One region of the Lysinibacillus sp. S1 genome, then DNA from elsewhere that is predicted to be linked to it. Evidence: riboswitches for the same ligand, from Rfam matches in the RefSeq annotation. Region 1 holds a riboswitch; each other region holds the start of a gene.

Evidence for each region. Region 1 has a riboswitch for S-adenosylmethionine ahead of metA (homoserine O-succinyltransferase). Riboswitches for the same ligand answer to the same signal wherever they lie in the genome.
Region 2: it holds a riboswitch for S-adenosylmethionine, as region 1 does, so the genes downstream of both, metK (methionine adenosyltransferase) here and metA (homoserine O-succinyltransferase) in region 1, are expected to answer to the same signal.
Region 3: it holds a riboswitch for S-adenosylmethionine, as region 1 does, so the genes downstream of both, ACHZEU_RS18485 (methionine ABC transporter ATP-binding protein) here and metA (homoserine O-succinyltransferase) in region 1, are expected to answer to the same signal.

Annotation. Positions count from the first base shown of each region.
Region 1 covers NZ_CP173154.1:243,476-254,635, reverse strand. Annotated here, with positions in the region: gene ACHZEU_RS01315 (Ger(x)C family spore germination protein) at 1-1,038, shown strand, start outside; gene ACHZEU_RS01310 (hypothetical protein) at 1,043-1,276, shown strand; gene ACHZEU_RS01305 (endospore germination permease) at 1,308-2,456, shown strand; gene metA (homoserine O-succinyltransferase) at 2,496-3,431, opposite strand; SAM riboswitch class I at 3,555-3,666, opposite strand; gene ACHZEU_RS01295 (nucleotide excision repair endonuclease) at 3,870-4,241, shown strand; gene ACHZEU_RS01290 (hypothetical protein) at 4,293-4,679, opposite strand; gene ACHZEU_RS01285 (TrmB family transcriptional regulator) at 4,702-5,484, opposite strand; gene ACHZEU_RS01280 (TSUP family transporter) at 5,610-6,380, shown strand; gene panF (sodium/pantothenate symporter) at 6,421-7,866, opposite strand; gene ACHZEU_RS01270 (YhdT family protein) at 7,866-8,129, opposite strand; gene ACHZEU_RS01265 (short-chain dehydrogenase) at 8,383-8,937, opposite strand; gene ACHZEU_RS01260 (class I adenylate-forming enzyme family protein) at 8,999-10,474, opposite strand; gene fabG (3-oxoacyl-ACP reductase FabG) at 10,490-11,160, opposite strand, start outside.
Region 2 covers NZ_CP173154.1:3,846,495-3,857,654, forward strand. Annotated here, with positions in the region: gene ACHZEU_RS19310 (ABC transporter ATP-binding protein) at 1-885, shown strand, start outside; gene ACHZEU_RS19315 (DUF1177 domain-containing protein) at 920-1,873, shown strand; gene ACHZEU_RS19320 (M20 family metallopeptidase) at 1,866-3,134, shown strand; gene ACHZEU_RS19325 (IclR family transcriptional regulator) at 3,269-4,030, shown strand; gene ACHZEU_RS19330 (aminopeptidase) at 4,042-4,965, shown strand; gene ACHZEU_RS19335 (NUDIX domain-containing protein) at 5,168-5,635, shown strand; gene ACHZEU_RS19340 (alpha/beta hydrolase family protein) at 5,619-6,395, shown strand; gene pckA (phosphoenolpyruvate carboxykinase (ATP)) at 6,461-8,047, opposite strand; SAM riboswitch class I at 8,437-8,555, shown strand; gene metK (methionine adenosyltransferase) at 8,814-10,010, shown strand; gene ACHZEU_RS19355 (gamma carbonic anhydrase family protein) at 10,190-10,702, opposite strand; gene ACHZEU_RS19360 (alpha/beta hydrolase) at 10,836-11,160, shown strand, end outside.
Region 3 covers NZ_CP173154.1:3,704,554-3,714,118, reverse strand. Annotated here, with positions in the region: gene ACHZEU_RS18495 (MetQ/NlpA family ABC transporter substrate-binding protein) at 1-840, opposite strand, end outside; gene ACHZEU_RS18490 (methionine ABC transporter permease) at 909-1,577, opposite strand; gene ACHZEU_RS18485 (methionine ABC transporter ATP-binding protein) at 1,567-2,595, opposite strand; SAM riboswitch class I at 2,678-2,781, opposite strand; gene ACHZEU_RS18480 (thioredoxin family protein) at 2,838-3,149, opposite strand; gene ACHZEU_RS18475 (hypothetical protein) at 3,164-3,505, opposite strand; gene gcvH (glycine cleavage system protein GcvH) at 3,597-3,977, opposite strand; gene ACHZEU_RS18465 (arsenate reductase family protein) at 4,059-4,415, opposite strand; gene ACHZEU_RS18460 (acyl-CoA dehydrogenase family protein) at 4,600-6,384, opposite strand; gene ACHZEU_RS18455 (acetyl-CoA C-acetyltransferase) at 6,511-7,683, opposite strand; gene ACHZEU_RS18450 (3-hydroxyacyl-CoA dehydrogenase/enoyl-CoA hydratase family protein) at 7,733-9,565, opposite strand, start outside.

The sequences.
Region 1 (11,160 bases):
GAAGTCTCAGTGCGCCAAGCTTCCACTCAACGCTCTCCTGTCGTTAGCTATCATTCGAGAGGCGAGACCATCTTTGAAGCCATTCGGAAAATGACGACTATTGCAGCTCGAAAACCTTATTTTGCCCACCTTCAAGTGGTTGTATTAGGGGAAGATCTCGCGAAAGAAGGCATTAGTGATGCACTTGATTTAATTGTAAGGGACCATGAATTTCGTAAGGATTTCGACGTCATTATGTCTCACGAAGCAACAGCGAAGGAAGTATTAAATGTACTAACACCCATCGAAAAAGTTCCTGCTAATAAAATCTTGAATTCCCTTGATGTCTCTGAAAAGGCTTGGGGCTCCACAATAGCTGTTAATATTGATGAATTAGTCAATACGTTAACCAATAAGCATAAAGGGGCGTTAATTTCTGCTATTGAAGTTCATGGCGATAAGAAATTAGGGGTAGATCAAACAAATGTGCAACGTGTTAAAACACCTGTGCTATTACGTTATACAGGTTTAGCAGTATTTAAAGGGGATAAATATATAGGGCTACTGACTGAAAGCGAAAGCAAAAGTATTAGTTTTCTTAATGACAAAATTCAAAGTACGATAGAAATCATCGCCTGTCCTAATAAAGGGACCTTGTCTACTGAAATCACCCAATCCACTACAAAGGTGAAAGGGTCATTTAAAAACGGGAAACCGAAAATCGATGTCCATATTAATGTAGAGCAGAATGTTGGAGAGGTCGAATGTGATATCGATCTTACCAAAAATAAATCGATTGATTACGTTAATAAAAAAACAGCCCAGGGTATTGATGACCACATTGAAAAAACAGTAGAGAAAATTCAACAGCAATATGAAGTCGATGTTTTTGGATTTGGGGATGCCCTACATCGGGCAGATCCAAAGCAGTGGAAAAAAATTAAGGATGACTGGACTTCCATTTTTCCAGATTTAGCAGTGGCTGTTCATGTAAAGGTAACAACCCAAGGTTCAGGTACGATGCAAAATTCATTATTAAACAAGCCAAAGGAGGAGTAATGAGATGGTACTAGCAGTAGCTATCTTGATTATTGCAATCATTGTTGCTCTTGTTTTTATTCCAAAGCTAAAAAAGCAACAGGATAGAAAAGCCATTATTGTATTCTCCTTTTTGCTATTTATTGGAACGGCTTTAAATATGGGGATTGCCCTTAAAATCCATATTCCTAGCCCATTAGATTTGATTACCTTTATCTTCACACCGATTAGGGATTACATTGTGTCATTCACAAAATAGAAAGATGGACTGAGAAACGGAGGGTAGCTTGATGGAAAAAGAGATAATTAGTTCAAGACAGTTTACAATCGTTACCTTTCTCTATTCTATCGGTACAGCGATTTTAATTATCCCTTCGAGTATTACTGGTGCCGCTAAGCAAGATGCTTGGATAGCGGCAAGCATTGGTGTTCTGCTCAGTTTACTGGTTCTAAAATTATTTTTAACACTGGCCAATCAAACACCGTCCCTAAACTTTATCGAGGCCAATGAAAAAATTCTTGGGCGTTTTTTCGGGAAAATCACAGCGATTTGTTTCCTGATTATGACCTTTCTTTCGGCTGGAGAATTACTTTATTTTATCGGTATTTTCATGAAAACGGAAGTTATGCCAGAGACACCGACATTAGCATTTGCCCTACTGTTCAGTATCCTTATTATGTATGCCGCTTATTTAGGGATTGAGACCTTTGCCCGTTCGGCAGAAATCCTCTTCCCATTGTTTATCTTTATTTTTATTTTTTTCGTCATTAGTATTACCCCTCAAATTACATTTGAGAATATTCAGCCTCTACTAGAAGCGACCAAAGCATCTATGTTTTATAGTATTGCACGCTTTATGAGTATCTTTTCCTTTCCATTACTTGTATTATTGATGCTCTATCCTACTGGCGTCAATGTACAGCCGTCTGCACAGAAAGGGCTATATATTGGGGCAATCCTTGGCGGAATCGTCTTAGTTACGTTGATTGTCCTATCAATTCTTGTATTAGGTCCTGAAAACACTGCATCAAGGACATTTCCTAGCTATGCCTTAGCGCAAAGAATATCTATAGGGAATTTTTTACAGCGCATTGAAATCATTATGGCATTTATGTGGATTACGTCTATATATATTCGTACATTTATGTATTTCTATACGACCGTTGTTGGCCTCGCACAAATTTTAAAGATCAAGGATCATCGCCCACTCATTATACCGATGGGGATAATTGTTATTGGACTTTCTCAAATTGTTCATCCAGATATTGTGCATTCTACTAATTATAATAATGAAATTTGGCCAATCTTTTCCTTTATTTTCACCATTTTATTACCTATACTTTTGTTGATTGTGGTAGTTATTCGCAATCGTAAATCCAAGGCTCAAAATAACGAAACACCTCAGCAGGAAACAGAAAATGACAATCAAAAAGTCTAATTTCTTCTAAGCTAGAAAAGAAATTAGACTTTTTATTAATTAAATATGATATTCGATTTCATCTACAAAATCCCATTCATATGGTGTTTCTTGGTAAACATAGTAGTTCAACCAGTTAGAGAATAATAGATGCGTATGGGCACGCCATGTATTCATCGGCACTTGTGTCGGATCGTCATTCGGGAAGTAGTTTACAGGAACGGCGATATCTATGCCCTTCGCCACATCGCGACTGTATTCATCGGCTAGCGTTGTCGCATCATACTCTAGATGCCCCGTAATCATAATATTTTTATTATCTTTTGATTGTACAATAAATACCCCAGCATCCTCTGAATAGGATAATAATCGTAGATCTGGATGATTGCGAACCTCGTCAATCGAAACAGATGTATAGCGTGAATGGGGCGCAGTAAATAAATCACTAAAGCCACGTACCAAATCTACAGTTAAATCTGTAATCACATGGGAATAGACGCCTGAGCATTTAGCAGAAAGCTCAACCTTCCCAATGCCATAATGATGATACAATGCAGCCTGTGCCCCCCAACATATATGTAGCACGGATGTCACATTCTTTTTAGACCAATCCATAATTTCTGAAATTTCCTGCCAATAGTTGACCTCTTCAAAAGCCATTTTTTCTACTGGCGCACCAGTTATAATCATACCATCATAGCGTCGGTGTCGAATCTGATTGAACGTTGTGTAGAAAAGCTGCAAATGGGATTTACTCACATTTTTAGACTCGTGTGTGGCTGTATTCAAAAAGGTAATATTGACTTGTAATGGTGTATTCCCCAATAAACGTAATAATTGGAGCTCTGTTTTTTCTTTTTCAGGCATTAAATTTAATATTAATATATTTAATGGACGGATTTGCTGTGTTTTCGCACGATCTTCTTCCATGACGAAGATTTTTTCCTCACGTAAATGTTCTCCAGCTGGTAAATTTTTCGGAATATTAATTGGCATCTTGCTTTCCCCTCTCTATAATCACTCTCTTTTAGCAAACCTTGCTTGCGTAGAATGCAACGAAATTAAAAAATCCTCCTCATTCCATACGAGATAGAATGAGAAGGATTTTTTTCACGTCCACTCTTATCTCTCAAAGGAAAAAATCCTTTGCTGGAATTAGCACCTTTCTAACAATTGTTAGAGGTTGCTGAAGCGTCATCGGGCCAAATCCCTCAGCTTCTCTTGATAAGATTATTTAATTATCTTGAATTGTAACACGAACTAGTTAGAATATCAATAATTCATAGAATATTTTGTGATTCATGTGCATGTTCCTTGGTCATTTGATGTACACTAAGCTTGCTATATGTGGTGTTTCTGCATTTAAAATTTATGGTAAACATGCCGTAATTATGTTACCATATACTTTTAGTAAGAGAGAGGAACGTGAATAGTTTGATTAAAATTGAATTTCCAAAACCAGATCTAGTAATCCGTCAACGTGAACAAGACTTAAAACCAGGTGATGTGCCGATCACACCTTACTTTGGTTTTATTGACTTCCATAAAATCACACGAGATAAAGGCGGCATTTTCTTATTCTATAATGACAAGAATGAGCTATTGTTTGTTGGGAAAGCACGTAAAATTCGTCAACGTATTAAAAAACATTTCGAGGATAATGTATCTCCGATGAAAAACCATCGTGATGAAGTGTTCAAAATTGAAGTCTATGAAGTAGAAGATCCAATGGAACGTGAAATTTACGAAACATATGCGATTAATACTTTCCGCTCTAAATATAACGTAGACAAAGTCTTTTATTAGGCATCACGTAAAGAAACCGAAATCTCATCAAAGGGATTTCGGTTTCTTTTATCACATAATGGTCATACGATCAATTGGCGTACTCTGACCGTTTATTCGCAAATCAATGGTATCAAGCTCAGGATTCTTGACGGTGATTTTAAAAACATAGGGTTGTGCCTCTTTCCTTTGCTCGCTGCCTTCTTCTAACTGGATAATAAGCCTATTTCCCTCAGCTGTAATACTTGCCAATACATTCCCTTTTGAATAATAAACAAGGTAATATGGAGCATCCTTTTCATGCAATAGTTGTATTCTGTCATTAGAAACGATATTTTTTTGGACATTATCTGGGACAACCGTTAGCTCATGAATCGTTGGTGGATCGGTAGGTGGTGTAGCATTACAGGCTCCTAGCATTAGTAGGCTCATTAAACCTAGCAACACGAATTTTTTCAAGTAACTCCCCTTCCTTATACGACTATTCTAAGAAAAAAGCTTTACGCTCCTTAGCAATCCAGTCTTCTAACTCCTGATCATCACGTTTTACTAACCGATTGATGAGCACATCATGCCATATATAATCCTCTAACAAATAAATATGAACCGGATCATTGGTGATAAAGGCCGTCTCTTGGGTAGATGGAGAATGACCATAAATCATTTCCTGACCATCTATCGATAAGATAAACCAATGCGGTGTAGATGCTTTTTTTGTATAATGTGTGGCTCTATGCTGGTCAATTGAGGCGAGATGCTCTCCTACATACAACGTAATGCCATGAACAGGAACATGCAGCGCCACCTCTTGCAAATCTTCACGTAAGGCATCATACATATCTTCCCACATCGACAGCATCACTTTTTTCTTCGCCTTCTTTAGAAGTGACTGACAATAGTTGATAATGGATTCCTTGCCCTTCAGCATGACCACTTTAGGCTCAGCTTCCTGTACTTTTTCCTCTAATTTCTCTAATTTCCCGCTTATAGACGTAAAATTCGACTCCCAGCGCTGTTGCATTTGCTGTAAGAACACAGACACAGGCATTGCCGAATAGGTCGTTTGTTCTGCGGTCTCTTCTTTTAACACGATGCCCTTTTCTACAAGGATATTTAAAATATCATACACTCTTGCACGTGGTATGCCAGAATTTTTACTAACCTGATAAGCACTGACATGACTTTGCTGAACAAGTGCCGTATAGGCCTTTGCTTCATATTCTGTAAAACCCATTTCTTTCAGCTGGGTGATTAATTCCTCCATGTAATCCCTCCATTATCTTTATTATAGGCTACCAATGTGAAGATTTGCCAATGAAAAAATGGGGTTTACAGCGCAAATAAATTTAGTTACTATTTCAGTAGTAACTAAATTTAAAGAGGTGTCATATGTTGTTTGAAATCGATGTACATATTCTAATACTATTAATTTCTTTTGGATTTCTGGCGGCTTTTGTTGACTCAGTAGTGGGAGGGGGCGGTTTAATTTCACTACCAGCCTTACTATTTGTTGGGCCTAATCCAGCCGCTGCTGTTGCCACGAACAAACTAGCAGGAGCTATGGGCTCACTCACTTCCTCTATTTCTTTCTATCGTTCTGGCCAGCTGGACATTCGCTCTGTCCTCAAATATTTTCCACTAGCATTTATCGGATCATTATGTGGTGCTTGGACTGTGCATCTGATTAATCCAGCATTACTAAAGCCATTAATGCTTGTTATGCTGGCGGTTGTTGGGGTATATACGATCTTTAAAAAGGATTGGGGTGCCGTCTCTACCGTAAAAAATCTATCTAAAAAACATTTGTTTTTATTTATGCTGCTATTATTTGCTATTGGTTTTTATGATGGATTTCTTGGTCCTGGCACAGGGTCGTTTTTAATCTTTAGCTTCTTACTGGTAGGCTTTGATTTTTTAAAGGCGGCTGGTAATGCAAAGTTTTTAAATTTGGCGAGTAATGTGGCTGGTGTTTGTATGTTTGCCTACTTAGGTCAAATTCATTATGTTTATGGTCTAGTCATGGGCATTGCGCAAATTGGTGGGGCTATGCTTGGCTCACGGATGGCAATCAAGAAAGGAAGTGGCTTTGTCCGCACACTATTTATTGTCGTTACAATGACATTACTTGCGAAAAATGCCTATGATTTTATGATGCATTAAAATAAACGCCACAGAATTTGAAATCTGTGGCGTTTTGGCGTTAAATCATAAGCTTTTCGTTTTTAAATTTATGACTAGTGGACAAACTGACAATCACAAAAATAAAGAAGGATGCGACAATTGGTATCGTGACTGTATGCATACCAAAGACAGAAGGATAAAACCGATCAATCATAATATACAACAACATGCCTGAAATCATTGACGCAATCGCTCCGTATTTATTCGCTTTTTTCCAATACAATCCTAAAACGACTGTCCAAATAAAGACAGCCTCTAGTCCACCGAAGGCAAATAAGTTCAACCACACTAATAAATCAGGTGGATTGAGTGCAAAGATGACAACGGCTAGGCCAATGACTGTTGTTACAATAAAGCTTGCACGCTTTATCTCTGCATCACTAGCTTTCGGCTTCATATAATTTAAATAGATGTCTTTGACAACTGTAGAGCTGACAAGCATTAGTAAAGCATTAACCGTAGACATTGTCGCAGCCATTGGTGCAGCTAAAACGATTCCTGCTAAAAATGGCGGTAATACCTTCAATGTCAGGAGCGGCATGACTTTATCACCAATCTCAATGCCCGGTAAGACAGGTCGGGCTAACACCCCAATTAAATGCATGCCAAACATGATTGTCCCTATGGCAATCGTGCCAATAAGAATCGCTTGATGCATACTTTTGGAATCCTTATAGCTCATCGCACGAACCGCAATTTGCGGAAGTCCTACAACCCCTACACCAATGAGAATCCAAAATGTTGAGACATACAGAGGCGTTAAATCTCCTTGTGCGCCAAATGGTGACACAAAGTCAGGATTTTCAGCGACCAGTGAGGCCATTATATTGTCGATGCCTCCACCTGCCACAATCGTGCCGATTAATAAAATAATTGTACCAATCACCATAATTGAACCTTGGACCGTATCTGTAAGTGCAACCGCACGAAAGCCTCCGATAATCACATATACTAACACGGAAATCGCAAAAATAAACAGTGCTGCTGTGTAGCTTAAGCCAGTTAATGACTCAATTAAGCGTGCACCCCCAACCCATTGAGCCATCATAGCCGAAAATAAGAAAACAATGATACTAATGGCTGATAAAATAACAATGACATGGCTTTTGTAGCGTTCACGTAAAAAGTCGATTAACGTAATGGCCTGGTAACGACGAGCAATAATGGCGAATTTTTTCCCTAAAATCATGAGTACAAAATAACCTGCTGGTAGCTGAGCCATTGCCAGTAATACCCACCCAAGTCCTTTTGTATAGGCTACACCCGGTCCTCCGATAAAACTACTCGCACTGCCATATGTAGCAATCATCGTCATTGCAAGGATAAAACCACCCATTTCACGACCACCTAGGAAATACTCCTGCAGGAATGAATTAGAGGAGCGGACATGCTTATTGGCCCAAATACCGATTCCAAAAATAATAATTAAAAATAATAGCAATGGAAATACAACTTGCCAATGCATTAGCGATCCACCTCCTCATCATCGAATGGTACCTCTTTGAAAAAGAGTTTCATCACAATCCAGATAAGAAGGATCATAAAGCCTGTCCCAGCGATACAGCTATAGAAAAACCAGGCAGGAAAACCAAATACATACGTATAATTTCTTGGATCTCCTGAACCTAATCCATAGGCAAAGCCAAACCAAATCGCAAAGTTGACTAGGACGAGTCCAATTCCGATAAGCGCCTCTCGATGCGCTATTTTAAAGCGTTGATCTTTCACATGTAATCCCCCTAACCTACTCTATTTTACTGATATGTCGGTCTGATGGGAAGAGATGTGAGTAAATAAGGATAAGTTATATGGAAATGATTTTGTTATACTAAGTAAAAGGTAAGGAGAAGAAAGTTGCTTGATCCTGACGTTTTTCACACAAACCTAACTATCCCTCACAATTATGTAGACATCTACAACAAACTGATAATGGAGATAAGTAAAAACCTTCGTCCATCTAGTTAGACGAAGGTTAGTTAGTTTATAATGGTCGCTTTTCCCAAGGTTGTAGCGTCCCGACAATATGGATAGGTTGATCCTGTTGAATAGCAGCAACGACACCTTGCGATATTTCCTCATGCGTAAGCCATCTCGCATGACCTTCTTCCATCATAAAACCTAGCTGGATTTGCCTGTATTGCGAACGAGCAGGGAGCTTCAATTTCTCTTGGACTTCACTTAAATTCGCCTTACTCCCCAACACATGAAACAGTTTCCATTCCCCGTTATTCTCTATTGAAATTACATTGGAGATGTTCTCTAATGTAGTATCCGCATAGGAATGAATCCAAGCAACGACCAATTCAATGGGCCCATTATGCTTAAGCGTTTCTTCTAGCTTCTTTTTTAATAAGGCTATATTACAATAATCAACTAAAATCGGCGTTAGAAGTGCGGGTTTGGTTGTTCTATTTCGCAAATCTTCCATTCGATGGGCACTACGTCCAATTACTGAGACATGGTAGCCATCATTCACTAACCAACAGGATGTGTCAGCCAACATCCCTGTTCCACCAATAACTAATGCGTGGGCCATTTATGTGTCCCTCTCTTATTTCGGATTTAGAAAGACGAGCGTTTCTTCCTTCTCATCATACTTAACAGATCGATGAGTCGACAAGCCTATACAATGCCTTTTTATCGATTTTACCAACGCTTGTTTTTGGTAGTTCGTCTAAGAAAATCATTTGTTTTGGAATCTTATAACGTCCTAATTGTTGATGACATAGCTCATTAAGATCATCTATTAGAGAGGCTACTTGGTGGGGACAAACAATAAAAGCTGTCACGATCTCACCCCAATAGTCATCACCTACACCAATCACGGCCACCTCCCGCACATCTGGATGCCGTAGTAGACATTGTTCTACTTCCTGAGGATAGATATTTTCACCACCTGAAATTATCATTTCTTTTCTACGCCCAACAATATAAAAATCGCCTTCCGCATCCATCATCGCTAAATCCCCTGTTTTCAACCAGCCATCTTGCAGGATATTGGCAGTTTCTTGCTTGTTATTCCAGTAAAAGCGAAACATATGCTTCCCTCTTACCAATAGCTCTCCTACTTCTCCAGGTGCACAACTTTTTCCTGTATGACTGATGATTTTAGCTTCATTGAATTGCATGCTTTTCCCGACAGCCCCCTTTTTTGCATAGGCACGCTCTCGGTCAATATAAAAATTATTGGGTCCTGCTTCTGTTAAACCATATCCCTCTTTAAAAAATAATCCCTTATTATAAAAAGCATCGTAAATAGGATGAGGGCACGGGGCACCGCCAGATAAAAATACCTTCATGGAAGGAAATTGATTTTCCTGAAAATACTTCGTAGCAATCATTGCTTGATACATAGTTGGCACAAAAAGAGAAATTGTCGTTTGATATTGGTTCGTTGCTTGTAGTGCCTCTTCTGCATCAAATTTATCGCCAATAATGACGGTTCCTCCCGCCATCAGTAAGGGGATGCATAAAGCATTTAAGCCACCAGTATGAAACATCGGCATATAATTTAATGTCCGATCTTGAGCATGTAAACCCCAGCTAATAATAGTATTCATGGCATTCCAATTGACCGACTGAAAGGATAACACTACCCCCTTTGGCTGACCCGTCGTGCCTCCTGTATAAATCATTAACCATGGATCATTCACATCCACGTCTTGCCTACTTGGTTGTATCTCCTTCTCATGCTGGCTAACATAAAGTGAAAACATTTTTTCTAAAACTAAGGGACAATGACTATCCTCTTCGTATAATAGGATAGCAGGAGTCGCATCCTCCAAAATTTGTGTTAGCTCCTCCTTGCTTAAGCGCCAATTTAACGGCACATAAATGAGCCCACGTAGCCCACAGGCAAATAAAACAGCAAACAATTGGATATGATTTTTCGCAAAAACAGCGACTCTACTTCCCTTTTGTAGCTGCTGCCGTTCGAAAAATTGACTCCATTTGCCGATTTCCTCAGATAATTGCTGGTAGGTCCATTGTTCCTTTGATGTTAAATTAATCAAGGCGATGTGGTGAGGTGTTAAAGCTGCACGTTTTAAAATCCATTCTTGCTCAACAAACATCTTGACTACCCCCTATCACATCATAATTGCGCCATCCACATGCAGAGTATGCCCATGAACATAGGAGGCCTCATCAGATGCTAAAAATAAATAGGCATTGGCAATATCACGTGGTGTCCCTAGGCGTTGTAGGGGGACGATTGATCGCATTTGAGCCAAAATATTTTCAGGCATTTTTTTGACCATATCTGTTTCTGTAAAGCCAGGTGCCACTGCATTAACATTAATCCCCTTACGCCCTAATTCCTTCGCCCATGTTTTTGTCATACCTACAATCGCTGCTTTTGTCGCTGCATAATTGGTTTGACCAACATTGCCATATACTCCACTAACTGAGGATGTATTTATAATTTTGCCTCCACCTGCTGCCACCATATAGGGAATGACCTCCTGTGTACAATGGAAGACACCTGTCAAATTGACATCTAGTACCTGCTGAAATTGATCCTCCGTCATTTTTGTCAGCATCGCGTCTCTTGTAATCCCCGCATTATTCACTAAAATATCAATCCGTCCTGCCTGTTCGATCACTGCCGTCACCAGCTGATTAACGCTCTCTCTACTTGCAACATCTACTTGTATAAATACAGCATTTTCGCCTAGTTGTTGTGCTGCTAGAATGCCTGCTTTATCGTCATAATCGGCGATAAACACCCATGCCCCCTCCTCGATAAAACGCTCAGCAG
Region 2 (11,160 bases), 1.1 Mb from region 1:
AAAGGTGAGACACTGGGGATTGTGGGAGAGTCGGGGTGTGGTAAATCAACGGTTGCCCGTTTAATCAACCAGCTAATTTCACCAACAGAGGGAGTAGTTGAATTTAAGGGAACGGATTTAGCAAGCTTAAATTCAAAAGATATCCGCTCTGCTCGAAAATCCATCCAAATGGTTTTCCAAAATCCTTATGCATCACTCGATCCTCGTAAAACGATTGAATATCTTATTGCTGAGCCATTAGTGATCCATGGGATTGGTGATGAGGCATCCCGTAAAAAGCGAGTGGTTGAATTACTTGAAACAGTCGGATTAAGTGCATACCATGCAAAACGCCATCCACATGAATTTTCTGGTGGACAAAGACAACGTATAAATATTGCTCGGGCTCTTGCACTGAATCCAGATATTGTGGTGTGTGATGAACCTGTTTCAGCATTAGATGTCTCTGTACAGGCTCAGGTTATTAATCTATTAAAAGATTTACAGAAAGAATTCGGTTTAACCTATATTTTTATTTCACATGATTTGAATGTGGTGAACTACATGTGTGATCGTATTGCTGTCATGTATTTAGGAAAAATAGTGGAAATTGGCACATACAAGGAAATTTATAAGAACCCTCAGCATCCTTACACACAAGCCTTGTTATCGGCCATACCTAAGGAAAATCCTTTTGATAAAAAGGACCGTATTATTTTATCTGGCGATGTTCCAAGCCCGGTTAATCCCCCGAGTGGCTGTGCATTCCATAAGCGTTGTCGTTTTGCTACAGAAAAATGTGCAGAGGTCCAACCGACACTTGATACAGTATCAGCTACACATCAAGTATCGTGTCATTTATATAAGTCGATACAGCAAGAAGTACATCAATTTAACGAAAGATAAAATTTATTGAAGCAGAAAAAGGAGCGGACTGATTATGTCATTGAAGCATGTTATTGAATTATACGAGGTAATGGATAGTATTTATGTAAACGGAGACACGATTAAGAAGTATTTACACAATATTGATTCCACAGCAGATGTCAAGGTAAAAACTATTCAAGGCGAAAGCGGCTCAACAGATTTTGTTCGCGTCCTCGTGAAAGGAAAGAATGGCAAATCCTCTGGCGGAAATGCACCTACATTAGGAATTATTGGACGATTAGGTGGTATCGGAGCACGCCCTGAAATGACAGGCTTTGTATCAGATGGAGACGGCGCACTGGCATGTCTGGCAGGAGCAGCAAAAGCTATTGATATGGCCTTAAAGGGTGATCAATTAGAGGGTGACGTTATTTTCTCCACACATATTTGTCCAACAGCTCCAACCTTACCACATGAGCCAGTGCCATTTATGAACTCGCCAGTGGATATTAGTGTCATGAACGAAAATGAAGTAGAAGATACAATGGATGCTATTCTATCAATTGATACAACAAAAGGCAATCAAGTATGTAACCATAAAGGATTTGCGATAACGCCAACTGTCAAAGAAGGTTACATATTAAAAATTAGTGATGATTTATTGCACGTATATACACAATCTGCTGGCATTTCTCCAGTTGTCCTGCCAATCACGATGCAAGACATTACACCATATGGTAATGGTTTATTCCATATCAATAGTATTTTACAACCAGCAGTTGCAACATCTAGCCCTGTTGTAGGTGTAGCGATTACAACTGAATCTGTTGTGGCAGGCTGTGCAACAGGTGCAACCCATGTCACAGATGTAGAAAATGTTGTGCGATTTGTGTTAGAGGTAGCAAAAACTTACGGTGCTAATAAATGCTCTTTCTTTGATGAAACACAATTTACACATATGAAAGGCTTATATGGTAGCATGAGTCATCTACAAACGAAAGGAAAGGAGGTACACACACATGAATGATTTACAAGCACTTAAAGTTCAATTAGTAGAGGCAGTTGAAAATCATCAAGATGAATTGATAGCGTTTTGTTCAAAGCTCATTCAAATTCCAAGTGTCAATCCTCCAGGGGATACGACTGAAATAACAGCTTTTATCGAAAACTATTTAAATGATGTAGGCATTACTTATCAAAAATATGAAGCTGCTGATAAAATGTTTAATTTAGTAGCTTCTATTGGAAATGGGGAAGGAAAAGAACTCGTTTATTGTGGCCATACCGATGTTGTTCCTGTCGGTGATCTATCAAAATGGGATTTTGATCCGTTTTCAGGAGAAGTGAAGGATGGCTGGATGCTTGGACGTGGGGCGAGTGATATGAAAGCCGGTTTAGCAGGTATTATTTTTGCAACAAAGTTATTAAAGAAACTGAACATTGAACTACCAGGGAAATTAACTTTGGCGATCGTACCAGATGAAGAAACTGGCGGTGAATTTGGTGTTCCTTGGCTGTTAGAGCGAGGCTATGTGCAGGGAGATGGTTGTTTAATCGCTGAGCCCTCTTCACCTTTAAACCCAACTATTGGACAAAAGGGATCTTACTGGTTTGAATTAGAGGTGCGTGGGGAACCTGGTCATGGAAGCCTATCACCATTGGCTGGACGAAATGCCATTGTTGATGCAATCCGAGCTATACAAGAGATTCGTACACTATGGGATGTAGAAATCACAATTCCTGAAGAGGTACAGCCACTTATCGAAGTATCAAAAAAATACATGCGTGAAGTGGAGAAAGATCGCTTGAAATATCAAGAAGTTTTAGAGAAAATTACTGTAAATATTGGTACAATTGAGGGAGGTACGAAGTCAAACGTAATCCCAGATTACTGTAAGGTCCAGGTCGACTGTCGTTTACCATTTGGTATTACACAAGAAGAAGTAACAGAAATCTTGACAACTAAACTAGATGGCTTGGCTATCGATTATTCAATCCAACGTTTTGGCTTTAAAAGCGTCGCCAATTATACGCCTGCTGAAAATCCTGTATGCCAATCGATAGTGGAAAATATATCATATGTTACAGGGCAAGAGGCATATGGTGTCATGCAATGGGCAAGCAGTGACGCTCGTCATTTCAGACAATATGATATTCCTGTATTGCAATACGGCCCAGCTTATTTACCAAGTATTCATGGTTATAATGAAAAAGTGCGTGTTGAGGATATCGTACGCTGTGCAAAAGTTTATATAACTGCTGCTGTTGATTTCCTATATCAAAAGTAAGAGATTAGCTACTCTCTTACTTTTGATAAAGTGATATCAGGTGCTGACGGCTGCTAAATCTGTCGATTATTTCCCCCTTAAGAGAGAGATTTGCAGCCGTTTGTACAGATAAATAGTTCAGAAGGATGAGAGATATGCTAAAGACATTAAATTTATCAATTGCGGTTTTAAAAATGTTTACAAAGGAAAAGCCCACATGGGGTGGTCGAGAGTTAGCACTGGCGATGAACATGAATCATACAAATTTATATCGCATTCTTGAAACCTTCGAAAATAATGGGTTTATAACAAAAGATCCTATAACAAAAAAATATTCTCTGGGTATTGCATTATGGGAAATAGGTATGAATATGTATGATTCATTAAACATAGATCAGCTATGTATGCCAGTTCTTGAGAAATTAAAGGATGTCACTGGTGAAACAGCTATTTTTACCGTACTGAATGGACTGGAAGCGTTAACATTACTGAAAGCAGAGCCTGTAAATAAGGTGAAGTTTACAGTTTCAAGAGGAAGTAGATCGCCACTGTATGTAGGAGCATCTTACCGTTCAATGCTTGCTTTTTTAAATGAAGAGCAAATTGCAAAGGTCATAGATGAACCATTAACAGCTTATACAAATAATACGATGACAGATGCCACAGAAATAAGGGCAGAGCTAGAAAAAATTAGAACATGTGGCTATGCACTTAGTAACAGTGAGTATTCGGTCGATGTATTGGCGCTAGCTATGCCTATATTTAATAGTGAGGAACAGGTCGTAGCGTCTATTACCGTTTCTGGACCAATTTATCGTTTTACAGAGCAACGTGTTCCTGATTTTTTGGGACCTTTAACGGAAGCTAGAAATGAAATAGAAGGAATTATTCGTAGATATCATTTGAATTTTAATTAAGGAGCCCTATTATGCATCACTTACATGATATTGCACTAAATGTTTTAAAAGGCAATTTAAATGTTCAATCTTCTGAGTCACTATTAATTTTGACAGATAGCCACAAACAAGACATCGCGAAAATTTTTTATGAAGCTGGACTGTCAATTACTGCAAATACAATGTTCATGGTGATGCCCCTGTTAGAGAAATCTGGGCAGGAACCAATCCATGCAGTTTCTGAGCTTATGGCAAATGCCGATGTTACACTGTGTATTACCTCCCACTCCCTAACACATACACTGGCTCGTAAACATGCCTGTGAAAAGGGTGGACGTGTTGCAACAATGCCAGGGGTAACATTGGAGATGTTAGAGCAAGGTGCCCTTCATGCAGATGCACAGGAGATCGAAGCTACGGTAGAAAAATATGTCCTTTTACTTAATACGACAAAAAAAATTCGTATTGTCAAGGATGGTCATGAGCTGACGTTTAGTGTAGACGGCCGTTTCGGAATTCGGTCCACAGGGGTTATTCGTCAACCTGGTGAGTACGGGAATATTCCTTCAGGAGAATCGTATATTGCACCAATAGAAACATCTGCGAATGGAGAGATATTAGTAGATGGCTCTATTGCTAATATTGGTGTCTTAAAGGAGCCATTATTATTAAAAATAAAGAATGGTCGCTTAGAAGAAGCAATCGGTCCTGATGGTCCACGACTACTGGCATTACTTGGTGAAGGCAATGGTAGAGTCATTGCAGAGTTTGGCATCGGAGCCAATAAAAGTGCTATCCTATGTGGCAATGTATTAGAGGATGAGAAGGTGTATGGGACCATCCATATCGCTTTTGGCAGTAATGCGCCATTTGGTGGAGCCAATGCGTCAGATGTTCATATTGATTGTGTTGTGAAAAGTCCTATCGTCTATTTTGACGGTCAGCAAGTAATCTAAAGAAAAGCGTGTCTTCCTATGAAGCACGCTTTTTTTCATGCTTTACAAGACTGTAGCTTAGGGTTGCTTGTCATTGTAGGTTTACAATATAGTTAATATAGATAGGAATAGGAATGATGATTAAATTCCGTCCATAAAATAGAAGTAATAATAAAGAAAGTAACTTTTGTTTTGCAACAAGAAAGAACGTGAGGTTGAAGAGATGTTAACATTTACAGATTTACATGGCCTACAAGTAGATTTGAGTTTTACAAGAGGCGAATTTAAAGTAGAACCTAAACACGTCCTTGTCCTTTTAAAGCATGAAAATAAATGGTTATGTACTGTCCATAAACGACGTGGTGTAGAAGTGCCAGGAGGGAAATTAGAAGAAGGGGAAACCTTAGAGGAGGCGGCGATTCGAGAAGTTTTTGAAGAGACGGGTGTTCATGTGAAAAATCTTCAATGGTTTGCAGAGTATGCAGTGTATGATGAAATCGTTTTTTGTAAATCCGTTTTCACTGCACAATTTTTGGCGCAAGAGGATATAGAATTTGATTTAGAAACGTCAGGCATGCTTTGGTTAACGGATGAAGAATTTGCTCAGCATCCTAACTTGAGTTTTCACATGAAGGATGAGGGGATGAAGAAAATGCTGGAGGAGCTGAAACATCGTGACACACAATGGTGATATTATCGAAAAACGCCCCTATCCTTCACCAAATCCAGCTATCCGTTTAACGGAAATAACCTATCTTTCACAGGGCTTACGTATAAAAGGACTATTAGCAGAGCCAAAGACTGAAGGTACATATGATGGCTTTTTATATTTAAGAGGCGGCATGCAAAGCATAGGGATGGTAAGACCCTCTCGTATTGCACAATTTGATGCGCAGGGCTTTATCGTATTTGCCCCATATTATCGTGGGAATCGTGGGGGAGAGGGGCGTGACGAGTTTGCGGGGGCAGACCGTTACGATGCGGTCTATGCCGTAGATGTACTCAAACAATTCTGCAATGACAATATCCATGTTTTTGGTTTTTCACGAGGTGGTATTATGGCTCTGTGGACAGCTATTTTAAGAAGGGATATTACTTCTGTTGTAACATGGGCAGGTGTTTCTGATGCAACGGCCACTTATTGGGAACGTACAGATATGCGCAGAATGATGAAGCGCGTTATTGGAGGAACACCTAATCGTGTACCAGAAGCGTATGATGCAAGAACACCACTTTTTGAGATAGAGCGTATAACAGCTCCCGTTCTTATCATTCATGGCTATCGTGATGAAAATGTGGATATTGAACATGCCAGACAATTGGCATTTTTTTTAGAGGAAGCAAATAAATCATTCGAAACTTGGTATGATCTTAACTATGCACATCAATATCCACCAGCAAAAAATCGTGAAACTGTCCGTGCTCTTTGCAAGTGGATGAAACAACAATAAAGCATAGAGAAAACAAAAAGACAAAGGGAACGAATAAATTGTTCCCTTTGTCTTTTATATAGACGTTATTTTAATGGACCACCAAGTGTAGTGATGGCTTCAGAAACGTTCGAGAATTTCTTGAAGTTATCGTTGAATAAGCCTGCAAGCTCAGCAGCTTTTGCATCGTATGCAGCTTTATCTGCCCAAGCTTCACGAGGATTTAACACTTCTGAAGGTACACCTTCAACCGCTGTTGGAATGTGTAAACCAAACACAGCATCTTGTGTTGTTTCAACATCTGCTAATTTACCATCGATTGCTGCACGGACCATTGTACGTGTGTAAGAAAGTTTCATACGGCTACCTGTGCCATATTCGCCACCAGTCCAACCAGTGTTTACTAAGTATACCTGTGCACCGTGCTCGTCAATTTTTTGTCCTAACATTTCTGCGTATACTGTTGCAGGAAGTGGAAGGAATGGAGACCCGAAGCAAGTAGAGAATACTGGTTCTGGCTCAGTCACACCACGTTCAGTTCCAGCAAGTTTAGAAGTGAACCCGCTTAGGAAGTGATACATCGCTTGTTCTTTTGTTAATTTACTGATTGGAGGTAACACGCCAAATGCATCAGCTGTTAGGAAGATGATTGTTTTTGGATGACCTGCAACAGAAGGATCAACGATATTTTCAATGTATTGGATTGGATAAGCTACACGTGTATTTTCTGTTAGTGAACCATCATCATAGTCACAAATACGAGTTTCTGGATCAACAGCTACGTTTTCTAATACAGAGCCGAAGCGGATTGCATTGTAGATTTCTGGTTCTTTTTCAGCAGAAAGGTTGATTGTTTTTGCATAGCAGCCACCCTCAATGTTGAATACACCATTATCAGACCAACCGTGTTCATCGTCACCGATTAACTTACGATCAGGATCAGCTGATAACGTCGTTTTACCAGTACCAGATAGACCGAAGAATAACGCTACATCGCCAGCTTCACCAACGTTTGCTGAGCAGTGCATTGAAAGAATACCTTGTTGTGGTAATAAGTAGTTCATGATACCAAAGATAGATTTTTTCATTTCACCAGCATATTCTGTACCACCAATTAAAATAATTTTCTTTTCAAGTGATACGATGATGAATGTTTCAGAAGCAGTACCATCAACCGCAGGATCTGCTTTAAAGTTAGGAGCTGAGATGACAGTGAAGTCAGCAACATGAGAAGCTAATTCATCTGCTGTTGGACGGATAAATAATTGATGAGCAAAAAGATTGTGCCATGCGTATTCATTGATAACTTGAATGCTTAATTGTGAGTCTTTGTCAGCACCTGCAAAGCCTTTGAATACGAATAACTCGTCACGTTCTTTTAAATATTTTATTACTTTTACATATAGGTTATCGAACACTTCAGAAGAAATCGGTTGGTTGACTTTACCCCAGTCAATTTGATCTTTTGTGCTTTCTTCTTCTACCGTATATTTATCTTTAGGTGAACGACCAGTGTATTTGCCAGTTTCTGCACGAACTGCGCCATCTACTGTTAACATTGCTTCACCACGAGATGTAGCTTTTTCTGCTAATTGTGGTACTGAAAGTTGAACATTAATGTTACCGCCGTTTAATAATTCCTTCAGTTCGTTTGCAATTTCTACTGAATTCATCGATTAAATACCATCCTTTTTTATAGTATTCCCTTGATTTAGAGGGATTTTTTCTTAATTTCAAAAATAGTATAACACAATTGCTTAAATAATCTATACTAATTAAGAAATTATTTTAGAGTTTTTACCGCTTTTCAAGAAGCTGACAAAAAATAATGTTTTTCGAGTAGAATACCATCAATCCTACTGTAATTAGGCACGAAAATTGAGCCACACATATGTTACCACAAGTAGCTAGGTATGTTGTAGGGATTAATTTGCTTCTATTTACATCATCATCCAAGTATGAAAAGTTTTTGTGTAATAAGTTCTTTCCTTTCTATACAGTAATACATAAGAAAATATTTGACAACGTTCGACCTTTTCAGTAACATGAGATTGAACGGATACTCTTATCCCGAGCTGGTGGAGGGTCAGGCCCTGTGAAACCCGGCAACCTGCATGAACTATTTCACGACATGCGWTRGKGSYRAMSWKATGCAAGGGAACATCCCTTGAACGATAAGAGTGAAAGGTTACGCAGTCATTATTCCTTTCCTCATGTAAAGTAACGTGAGAAAAGGATTTTTTTATTGTTAAAAATCAATGTAAAGGTAAGTATATGTAGTTCTTTCCTTATTATAATGACGGATCTTTCGAAATCCTCGTGTTAAAAGCAGCAGTAACGGCTTGAGAGTTCAATCCTTAGGAGCGGACTTGACATGGGTAATGAGTACCGTATTCATACACAACTACTTATTGTAAGAGTATTTAGGAGGAAAACCAAATGACAAACCGTCGACTGTTTACATCAGAGAGTGTAACAGAAGGACATCCAGATAAGATTTGTGACCAAATCTCGGATGCCATTTTAGATGCTATTTTAGCAGAAGATCCAAATGCACGTGTAGCGTGTGAAACAACTGTAACAACAGGATTAGTATTAGTAGCAGGAGAAATTACTACTTCTACTTATGTGGATATTAAAGGTATTGTTCGTGACACTGTAGCTGAAATTGGCTATACACGAGGTAAATATGGCTTTGATGCTGAGAACTTAGCGGTGCTTGTGGCAATTGGCGAACAATCACCTGATATTGCTCAAGGTGTTGATCAGGCATTAGAGGCACGTGAAGGCTCTATGACAGATGCTGATATAGAAGCAATTGGTGCTGGTGACCAAGGCTTAATGTTTGGCTATGCATGTAATGAAACACCAGAGCTAATGCCATTACCAATTAGCTTGGCACACAAATTAGCACGCCGTTTAACAGAAGTACGTAAATCAGGTGAACTTGCCTATTTACGTCCTGATGGTAAAACGCAAGTAACGATTGAATATGATGACAATAATGTACCGGTTCGCGTGGATACAATTGTTATTTCAACACAGCATGATGAAGAAGCAACACTTGAACAAATTCAAGCAGATTTAAAAGAATTTGTTATTGCACCAGTCGTACCGAGTGAATTATTAGATGCTAATACGAAATACTTCATCAATCCAACTGGCCGTTTTGTAATTGGTGGGCCAAAAGGTGATGCTGGATTAACAGGACGTAAAATCATTGTTGATACATACGGTGGTTATGCACGTCACGGTGGTGGTGCCTTCTCAGGTAAGGATGCAACCAAGGTAGACCGTTCGGCGGCATATGCAGCACGTTATGTAGCGAAAAACATCGTAGCAGCTGGCTTAGCAGAGCGTGCTGAAGTGCAACTTGCCTATGCGATTGGCGTTGCTCAGCCTGTTTCCATTGCTGTCGATACATTTGGCACAGGTAGAGTGAAAGAAAGCGAGATCGTTGAATGGGTACGCGAGCTATTCGATTTACGCCCAGCAGGTATCATTAAAATGCTTGATCTTCGTCGTCCAATTTATAAACAAACTGCTGCGTATGGACATTTTGGTCGTACAGATTTAAATGTACCATGGGAGCAAATTGATAGAGCAGACGCGCTACGAGAAAAAGCACGTTTATAAACTATTGAACTAAAGTAATGAAGTCATTAGAAAATTATTCTGATGTATTAATAAGCAAAGGGGCAACATTGCTCCTATTGTTCATCTCACTTAACGACCACAACAGGATTCGTGAACATATTCGGTACACGACAACGCGAGGGATTTTTTCGTTAGTATTGATTTTTTGTGTAGGTTATTTATTTCTGAAGTGATTTATAATATTGACCTTTTTCTGCGTATTCTCGTACGATGCGTTCCATATCCTCTTTATCTTCAGCATTTAATTCTCGGACAACTTTTGCTGGACGACCTAATGCTAAACTATTTGGAGGAATGACTTTACCAGGAGGTACTAGGCTTCCAGCTCCAATAAATGCACCTTCTCCAATCTCAGCTCCGTCTAAAATAATGGATCCCATACCAATTAAGGCATTTTTGCGAATTGTACAACTATGTAAAGTGACTTGGTGTCCAACTGTTACCTCATCTTCAATAATGAGCGGATATTTTGGGCTTTGGTGTAAACAGCAAAGATCCTGGATACTGACACGTTTACCAATAATCGTTGGGGAAACATCACCACGAATAACCGTATTAAACCAAATAGTTGTTTCGGCGCCAATTGTTACGTCGCCCGTAACAGTTGCGTAATCAGCAATGAAAACAGACGGATCGATCTTTGGCGTTTTATCTTTAAATGGATAAATCATGAAAATCGCCTCTTTTCTTTCTATAATGTAGTATTATCGTATCAAATACGCAACTTTATGGAAATATAAAATTAAAATGTGCTATTTATTTCGATATAATCAAAGTGTAATCATTTTTTAGGAGGACTATGTAATGTGGAAATGGGAAGCTGATGGACAAGCAAAAGCTGTGATTGCTATTCTTCATGGTGCTTATGAAAATCACCGTTGGTATGCATGGCTGATAGAGAAATTAAGATTAGAAGGCTTCCACATAGTCATGGGAGATTTACCGAATCATGGAGGTAATGCAAGGTTTGCTCGAGTCCATGATGAAGACTTCAAATTGTACAATAAGTATACAAGAAACCTGATTGAAAATGCTTTTTCATATAATTTACCAACCTTTGTAATAGGGCATGGACTAGGTGCAACATTAATCCTCCATACACTGCAAAAGAGACAATATGAATGTGCAG
Region 3 (9,565 bases), 1.2 Mb from region 1:
TACTACTGCACCTTTCCACTCTTCTAAAATGAAGTCTTGGATTTCTTTAGATGTTAATACTTCTAATAATTTTTTAATTTCAGGTTTTGATTCATCACCTGCACGTACAGCGATGATGTTAACATATGGAGATTCTTTATCTTCAAGAGAAATAGCATCTTCAATTGGGTTTAAACCGTTATCGATGGCAAAGTTAGAATTGATAAGTACTGCATCGCCTTCATCGTTTTCGTACATTTGTACAAGCATTTCTGGGGCAGTATTTGCATCGAATTTAAAGTTTTTAGGATTTTCTTCAATATCCTTTAATTCTGCTGCTGTTTTATCAATGCCTTCTTTTAATTTGATTAAGCCTTTAGCCTCTAACAATGACAGCATACGACCATGGTCAGATACTGAATTAGAAAGTAAAATTGTTGCGCCTTCAGGCAGGTCTTCTAACGTTTTATATTTTTTAGAGTAAATACCGATTGGTTCAATATGAACGCCACCTGCATTAACGAAATCATAGCCATTGTCTTTAATTTGTAGCTCTAAGTAAGGAATGTGCTGGAAATAGTTTGCATCAAGTGTTTTTGAGTCTAAATCTTGGTTTGGTAGAACATAATCTGTATACGTTTCAATTTTAAGGTCTATGCCTTCTTTAGCTAAGATCGGTTTTGCTTTTTCTAAAATAACTGCGTGTGGTGTATTAGAAGCACCTACTTTTAATGTTACGTTTTCTTTGCTATCTGTTTGATCGCCAGATGCTGATTTTTCATCTTCTTTTTTATCTGTACCGCAAGCTGCTAATGCTAGTACAAGTATTGATAAAAATAATCCTGCTAATAACTTTTTCATTTATGACACTCCCTTGTATTTGTTTTAAATATGTTAGCGGTAAAAACCGGAATAACCTCATTTTCGTGCTAGCGTTTATCAATTTTTTCAGTAATTAAATCACCAATCCATTGAATAATAAATACGACTACTAAGATCAAAATAGTTGCCATTAATGTCACATCTTGGCGATTTCGCTGGAAGCCGTCTAAGAAAGCTAAGTTACCAAGACCACCTGCACCAATAATTCCTGCCATCGCTGTATAACCTACAAGAGCAACAGCCGTTACAGTGATACCAGAAATCAAAGCTGGTAATGATTCCGGAACCAATACTTTCCAAATAATTGTAGAAGTTTTTGCTCCCATTGAACGGGCTGCTTCAATCACACCTTTATCAATTTCACGTAACGCAATTAATACCATACGAGCATAAAACGGTGCTGCACCGATAATTAAAGCAGGTAATGCCGCATTGGCACCGCGAATTGTACCTAGTAAAAACTTCGTAAATGGAATTAATAAAATAATTAATACGATAAATGGAATGGAACGGAAAATATTAACGAGTGATCCTGTTAAAAAGTTAACGATTTTATTTGCCCATAACTGATTGGGGCTAGTTAGAAATAGAACAATACCAATGACTAACCCAAGAATAAATGTCACAACCGTTGATATAGCTGTCATGTATAAAGTTTCATACGTAGCTTGCCACATATTTTCCCAGTCTACATTCGGAAAGAGATTAGTTAGCATTTTCAATCACCTCCGTCTGTACTTCCACTGTATTTAAATAACGAAGGGCTTCAGTGACATTTGTCTGAGAGCCATCAATTTGCACAATCAATGTACCATATGCACCATTTTTTGTTTGTGAAATATTTCCGTGAACAATACTTACTTCTACATCAAATTGTTTCACAAGATGTGAGATGACAGGCTGTTCTGTTTTTTCACCAACAAAAATCAATTTGACAAGTTGTCCAGTTGGATAGTTTGTTTTAATTTGTGCTACCGTATCTTGTGTTTCCTTAGTGTCGGTAATTTGAGATACAAACTTCTTAGTAATAGCCGCCTGTGGGGCTTGGAAGACTTGTAATACCTCACCACGTTCCACAATTTCGCCTGCCTCCATCACCGCTACACGATGACAAATTTTGCGGATGACATGCATTTCGTGGTTCATCAGGACGATTGTTAAGCCTAAGCGTTCATTTATATCTACGAGTAAATCAAGAATTGCATCCGTTGTTTCAGGGTCGAGTGCGGATGTCGCCTCATCACATAGTAAAACCTCTGGATTATTCGCTAATGCACGTACAATTCGTACGCGCTGCTTTTGTCCCCCGGAAAGCTGGGATGGATATGCGTTATCGCGCCCTTCTAAGCGTACAAGGGCAATTAATTCCTTCACACGCGCTTCACGTTGGGCCTTTGGGAAGCCTGCGATTTCTAAAGGGAATGCAATATTTTCGGCAACTGTTCTTGACCAAAGTAAATTAAAATGCTGGAAAATCATACTTACCTTTTGTCTAGCTGCTCTAAGCTTTTGCCCTTTTATCGATGAAAATTCTTGATTGTTCACCGTTACTGTTCCTGCTGTCGGTTTCTCTAAACCGTTTAATAAACGAATCATGGTACTTTTACCAGCACCACTATAGCCGATAATGCCAAAAATTTCACCTTTATTAATAGTAAGGTTGACGTCTTTGACTGCCGTTAATTCGCCATTTGCTGTTTTGTATTTCTTTGTAATATTTTGAAGCTGGATCATAGCGAATACTCCTTTTCTCATATAGAAAACCCCTTCACTCACAGACAAGTAGAAGGGGTCACGTATGATACGTTAAACCGTTCTCTCATCTTTCAAAGAAAAATCTTTGGGTGATTTGGCACCTTTTCACATTGTGATGGTTGCCGGGCTTCATAGGGCACTTCCCTCCGCCACTCTTCATAAGAGTTCGATATATTTAATGTTTTAATAATATATTTGATACTTTACCACGCTAGTAAAGTTCAGTCAATTGATTTTTTTAACAATTCATATAAAAATGGTACGGATTGAAAAGCATAAATCTTTTCTGTCACTTTTCCGCCATCACTGATGAGTAGACAGGGAACACTTTCAATTTGATGCTCATAAGCTATGTGTTCCAAAAAGTTGATATTTGCTTTACCCATTTGTAGCTGTGGCAGTAATTGCTCAATAATGGACATCATTTTAGATGCCACTGCACACGTTCCACACATCGGTGTATATAAATAAAATGCAGTTTTCTCTCCCGACTGTTTAGCCGCTTCCCACTGCTCTATTGACCATTCTTCCATTTACTCACGCAACCTTACAAAATATATTCATTATGGATTGAAAAATGTGCACGCAGTAAAATCATTGCTAGCACTTTTCTTGGTGTCGTTTCTACTTCCTTGTATGTTGGCATTGTGCGCAGATGCTCAGCCTCTGGATAATGTCTGTCCATTAATGCACGTAGCTTATCACCAGAAGTATCTGCATCAAAAAAAGTAAATAGCTCACAGCCCTCATAGGGATCCAGTAGTTCTTCTAATTGATGCACACCAATTGTACCATTCGTACATAGTATTGTAACATTCTCATTCAAAATAGGCTCAATTTGTAGCTTATCTGAGCGCCCTTCTACTATCAAGCATTTTCCCTCGAACATTACGCCACCTCCATTTAGAGATCCCCACTTATAAGTCATTATATAACAAAAAACGCCGGTAGTTTCCGACGTTTTTCGATTATGGCTTGTCTTATTCAGCGATCATTTCTTCGTATTGCTCTGCTGTCATTAGTTTCTCAACTTCTGATGCGTCAGCAGGCTCAACAACGATCATCCATGCTTTTTCATATGGTGATTCATTAACGAATTCTGGGCTATCTTCTAAATCTGCATTTACTTCAACTACAGTACCTGAGATTGGTGCATATAATTCAGAAACAGTTTTTACTGATTCTACGCTACCGAATGGATCATCTGTTTTGATTTCGTCGCCAACTTGTGGAAGCTCAACGAATACGATATCTCCTAATTCAGATTGTGCGAAGTGAGTAATACCAATACGTACTTTTCCATCTTCTACTTTTACCCATTCATGTTCTTCAGAGTATCGTAAGTCTTTAGGTGTGCTCATGCAAAAAACCCCTCCATAAATATGTAATATATTCACTTTCAGTGTGCCATACTTCTCCTATAAATACAAGGTTTAATACGGTTATTTCCAAGCTTGCTCAAAATCTACTTCTTTAAAACCTAAAGTAACTTTTTTTCCATCTGTCACGATGGGACGTTTAATTAACATGCCATCTGAAGCAAGTAGCTCAAGCTGCTCATCCTCCGTCATTTCTGCTAACTTGTCCTTTAAACCAAGCTCACGATATTTCATGCCTGAGGTATTAAAAAATTTCTTCAAAGGCTGTCCACTAGCTTGCCAAATAGCTGTTAATTCTTCTTTAGTGGGAGGTTGCTCTGCGATATGTACCTCTTCATAGGAAACCTCATGCTCATTTAACCACTTCTGTGCCTTTTTACATGTTGTACATTTCGGATAATGGAAAAATTGAATCGTCATTACAATGCTCCTCTTCTGTCTTTTTCTGTAGTATACCATCATAGTTGTTTTCAATGGTGAACTTCACTCTTTTTTGTAAGTTTATCCACCAGTTGTGCAAATTTATCCGCTCCTTTTACGATTATCCATCTCATATAAAAAAACCTAGCTATCTTTTGCAGATAGCTAGGTTAAATTTGCACTATTAAACAATATATTTTTCAGCATCAATTAATTTAACGGAAGCCTCACGCTTCTTCGCAATTAAATTATATGGATTATTACGCGTTAGCTTACGCAGTGCAGATAATGTCATACGGGCTGCATCGCCATCCGCTGAAGCAAGAATTGTGTCTTTTGCTTCTTTTTCGATTTCTGCGAATGCTTCTTGGCAGAAAATTTGTGTGTATAGCAATTTTTGATGTGCTTTTTCAGCACCGTCACGAGCAATTGCTTTTTCTGTACGTAAGACAGCTGATTCCATTGCAAATAATTGGTTAGCTATATTCGCAATGTTTACCAATACTTCTTGCTCTTGATCAAGCTTTGCACCAAAGCGTTGTGCTGCTAATCCTGCAGCTAATACAGCAATCTTCTTGGCATTTTTCACTAAATATTTTTCTTGTGCTAACGGCTCTGTACCGATATCCTCTGGCATTAGCATAAGCAGCTCTTGCTGTAAATTTTGGGCAACTTGTAATAATGGTAGCTCACCTTTTAGCGCCTTTTTCATAAATGTGCCAGGTACAATCATGCGGTTAATTTCGTTTGTACCTTCAAAAATTCGATTAATACGAGAATCACGGTAAATACGCTCTACCTCATATTCAGCCATAAAGCCATAACCGCCATGAAGTTGTACTGCTTCATCTGCAATATAGTCTAATGTTTCTGAACCGAATACTTTGGCAATAGAGCATTCAATAGCATATTCAGCAATCGCACCTGCAATCACTTTTCCTTGCTTTTGCTCTTCTAGGCTTAATTGGCTTAAGCGATCCTCAAATAGACCCACAGTACGATAGTTTAATGATTCTGAAGCATACAATTGAGAAGCCATCGTTGATAATTTCTCTTTTGTCAGATTGAAATCAGAAAGCTTTGTCTTAAACTGCTGACGTTGGTTTGTATACTGAATAGCTAACTCCAATGCACGTTTCGATCCGCCAATTGTGCCCACGCCTAGTTTATAACGACCAATGTTTAAAATATTGAACGCAATGATATGACCACGACCAATTTCGCCTAATAGATTTTCTACAGGTACTTCCGCATCTTCCAATACCAATGTACGAGTTGATGATGATTTAATCCCCATTTTCTTTTCTTCAGGACCAACTGAAACACCATTGTAGGCACGTTCTACGATAAAGGCAGAGAATTTATCGCCATCAATTTTTGCGTAGACCACAAATACATCAGCAAAGCCTGCATTCGTAATCCACTGTTTTTCACCATTTAAAATATAATGTGTGCCAGCTTCATTTAATTTTGCAGTCGTTTTTGCACCTAGAGCATCTGAACCTGAACCTGGCTCTGTTAATGCATAGGCAGCGATTAATTCACCTGAAGCAAGCTTAGGTAAATATTTTCTCTTTTGATCTTCATTACCGAATAGAACAATTGGTAATGACCCAATACCAACGTGGGCACCATGTGTGATTGAGAAACCACCTGCAACAGACATTTTTTCAGCGATTAAAGCTGAAGAAACTTTGTCTAATCCTAACCCTTCGTATTCTTCAGGCACATCTGCTCCAAGTAAGCCTAATTCGCCTGCACTTTTTAGGAGACGCACTGAATGCTCAAATTCATGGTGCTCTAAATTTTCCACTACTGGTAAAACTTCATTTGTAACGTATTCCTCTGTTGTTTTAGCAATCATTTTATGCTCGTCAGTGAAATCTTCCGGTGTAAATACACGATCTAATTCCACATCTTCAATAAGAAATCCGCCACCTTTAATGAAATCAGTTGTTTTTTCAGTCATGATTAATTCCTCCCAATATATCTTTTTGTTAGTTGATTCCCCTAATGATCATGTATAGAAAAGCTTGACGTATACAATGTTCGGAGGCAACCGTAAACAGTACACCTCAAGCTGATCTAGCAAAAATTATAGAATTTCAAATACGCCAGCAGCACCCATGCCGCCACCAATACACATTGTCACTACGCCATATTTCTTCCCTTGACGCTTCAATTCATGAATTAGCTTTAATGTTAAAATAGCTCCCGTTGCGCCTAGTGGATGACCTAATGCAATCGCTCCACCATTGACATTGACTTTCTCTTGGTCGATGCCTAAATGACGTACCACCTGTAATGACTGTGAAGCAAATGCTTCATTGATTTCCCATACATCAATATCTTCGATGGATAAACCTGCAATTTCCAACGCTTTTGGCACTGCCACGATAGGCCCGATACCCATTACTTCAGGAGGTACACCGCCAACTGCAAAGCCTAGGAATTTTGCCATTGGTGTCAGTCCTTGCTTATCAGCCTCTTCACGATCCATTACTAGTACAGCTGCTGCACCATCAGAAGTTTGAGAGGCATTGCCCGCCGTTACACTGCCTTTTACGTGGAAAGCTGGACGTAGTTTGGCTAAACCTTCAACTGATGTACCTGGACGTACACCTTCATCCATACTGAATGTGAATTTTTTCACTTGTGGTTTATTGTTATCGTCTACGTAATGCTGTTCCACTTCAATTGGTACAATTTCATCATTGAATTTACCTTCTTTAATTGCCTTTTCAGCAAGCTCATGCGAGCGAACAGCAAAAGCATCTTGGTCTTCACGACTAACATTATATTGACGAGCTACTTCCTCAGCTGTATGCCCCATGCCCATATAATACTGTGGAGCCGTTTCTGCTAAAGTCGGATTTAAACGTGGTGTATTCCCTACCATCGGCACCATGCTCATGGATTCTACACCACCAGCAAGAATAGCCTTTGAGTGTCCTAGCATAATTCGCTCTGCTGCATAAGCAATTGCCTGTAAACCTGATGAGCAAAATCTATTGATTGTCAGAGCAGGCGTTGTATCTGGTAATCCAGCTAGTGCCCCAATACTACGTGCTACATTCATTCCTTGCTCTGCTTCTGGCATTGCACAGCCTAAAATTAAATCATCAATTGGCCCTTCATAGCCTGCTCTTTTCAATGTTTCTTTGACTACAACAGCACCAAAATCATCTGGTCTTACTGTTGCTAAAGAACCTTTTTTTGCTTTTCCAATTGGAGTTCGTGCTCCTGCTACAATAACGGCTTCACGCATCGTATTAATCCCCCTTTGTTTCATGTGCAAGATTGATCTATTTCGTCAATTAGTTACGAAGTGGTTTACCTTTTAACAGCATGTGTTGCATTCTCTGCTGTGATAGCGGATCAGCAACAAGACTAAGGAATGCCTCACGCTCTAAGTTCAATAAATATTGCTCATCGACTAATGTGCCGTACGGAACCTTTCCACCTGCAATAACATAAGCTAATTTTTTAGCAATTTTTAAATCATGTTCGCTAATAAAGCCTGACTCAAACATCCCTTGCGCACCGATGAGTAATGTACCATAGCCTGATGCACCGACCACTGGCACTTTTGTTGGTACAGGTGGTTGATAGCCCGCTTCGTAAAGTGCTAATGCAACCTGCTTCGCATCATACAATTGATGATCTGGATTAACTGAAATACCATCCGCAAAGTTTAGGAAATTATTTTCACGTGCTTCCTCACCAGATGTTGAAACCTTCGCCATCGCAATTGTTTCAAATACTTTATTAGCAATATGTTGATAGTCTACCTCTACGCCGTTTGGTAAGCCCTTTAGGAATTTCTGATAGAGCGCTTTATTTCCGCCACCACCTGGGATTAATCCAACCCCTACTTCCACTAAGCCCATATATGTTTCCATTGTTGCTTGAATATGTGCAGCTGGTAAGCAAACCTCTGCTCCTCCGCCTAATGTCATGGCAAACGGTGCTGCTACAACAGGCTTACGTGAATATTTAATTTTCTGCATAGCATCTTGGAATGCTTTAATGACGAAATCTAGCTCAAATATATTATCATCCTGTGCTTCTACCAAAATCATTCCTAGATTTGCCCCAACACAGAAGTTTTTCCCCTGATTACCGATGACTAAGCCCTTATAGTTAGCCTCTACTTCATCTACCGCAAAGTTAATCATTTGAATAATATCCAAGCCGATTGCATTGGATTGCGAATGGAACTCCAGTAATGCAATTCCATCCCCTAAATCTATTAAACTAGCACCTGTGTTTGATTTAATCACACCATGCTTTTTCTTATAACGTTTTAAATTAATCTCTTTTTCATTGACTGGCACTTTCACATATTGTGAACCATTATAGTAAGCTAAATCTCCGTCTAATTCTGTATAGAATGTCTCCACGCCATTTGCTAACATCTCTTTGACAAAAGCAGGTACCTCTCGGCCCTCAGCCTCCATTTTCGCCACAGAGTCTTTTACGCCTATAGCATCCCAAATCTCAAATGGCCCTTGTTGCCAGCCGAATCCCCATTTCATCGCGTTATCAATGGCTACGATATCATCTGCAATCTCCCCATGCAGCTGTGCAGAATAAAGGAGCGTCGGTGCAAAAATCCCCCATAATAGCTCGCCTGTACGATCCTTTGCATAGGTTAACGCCTTCACTTTATTGGCCAATCCACGAGTTTGTTTTGCCATTTCAATAGAAGGTGTTTTTAATTTTTTGGCTGGACTATACGTTAAGGTTGCTGGATCAATCTCATGTATCTCTTTTCCTTGTTTTAAGAAGAAACCTTGACCCGATTTTGCTCCTAGCCAACCGTTTGTGACCATTTTTTGTAAAAATTCAGGTACTGCAAATACTTGCTGCTCCTCACCTGTTGTTTGATCGTAAACATTTTTCGCTACATGAATGAATGTATCTAAACCAACTACATCTAGCGTACGGAAAGTTGCAGACTTTGGACGGCCGATAAGCGGACCTGTTACAGAGTCTACCTCGCCAACAGAGTAACCACCTTTTAACAGAGCATGTGACGTGTTCACCAAACCACACCTCCCGATGCGGCTGTCACGAAAGTTTGGTAGAACTGTTGCATGTACAACTCCTTTACCAAGGACAGTTTCCCCAAACGGTTTAAGCAATCT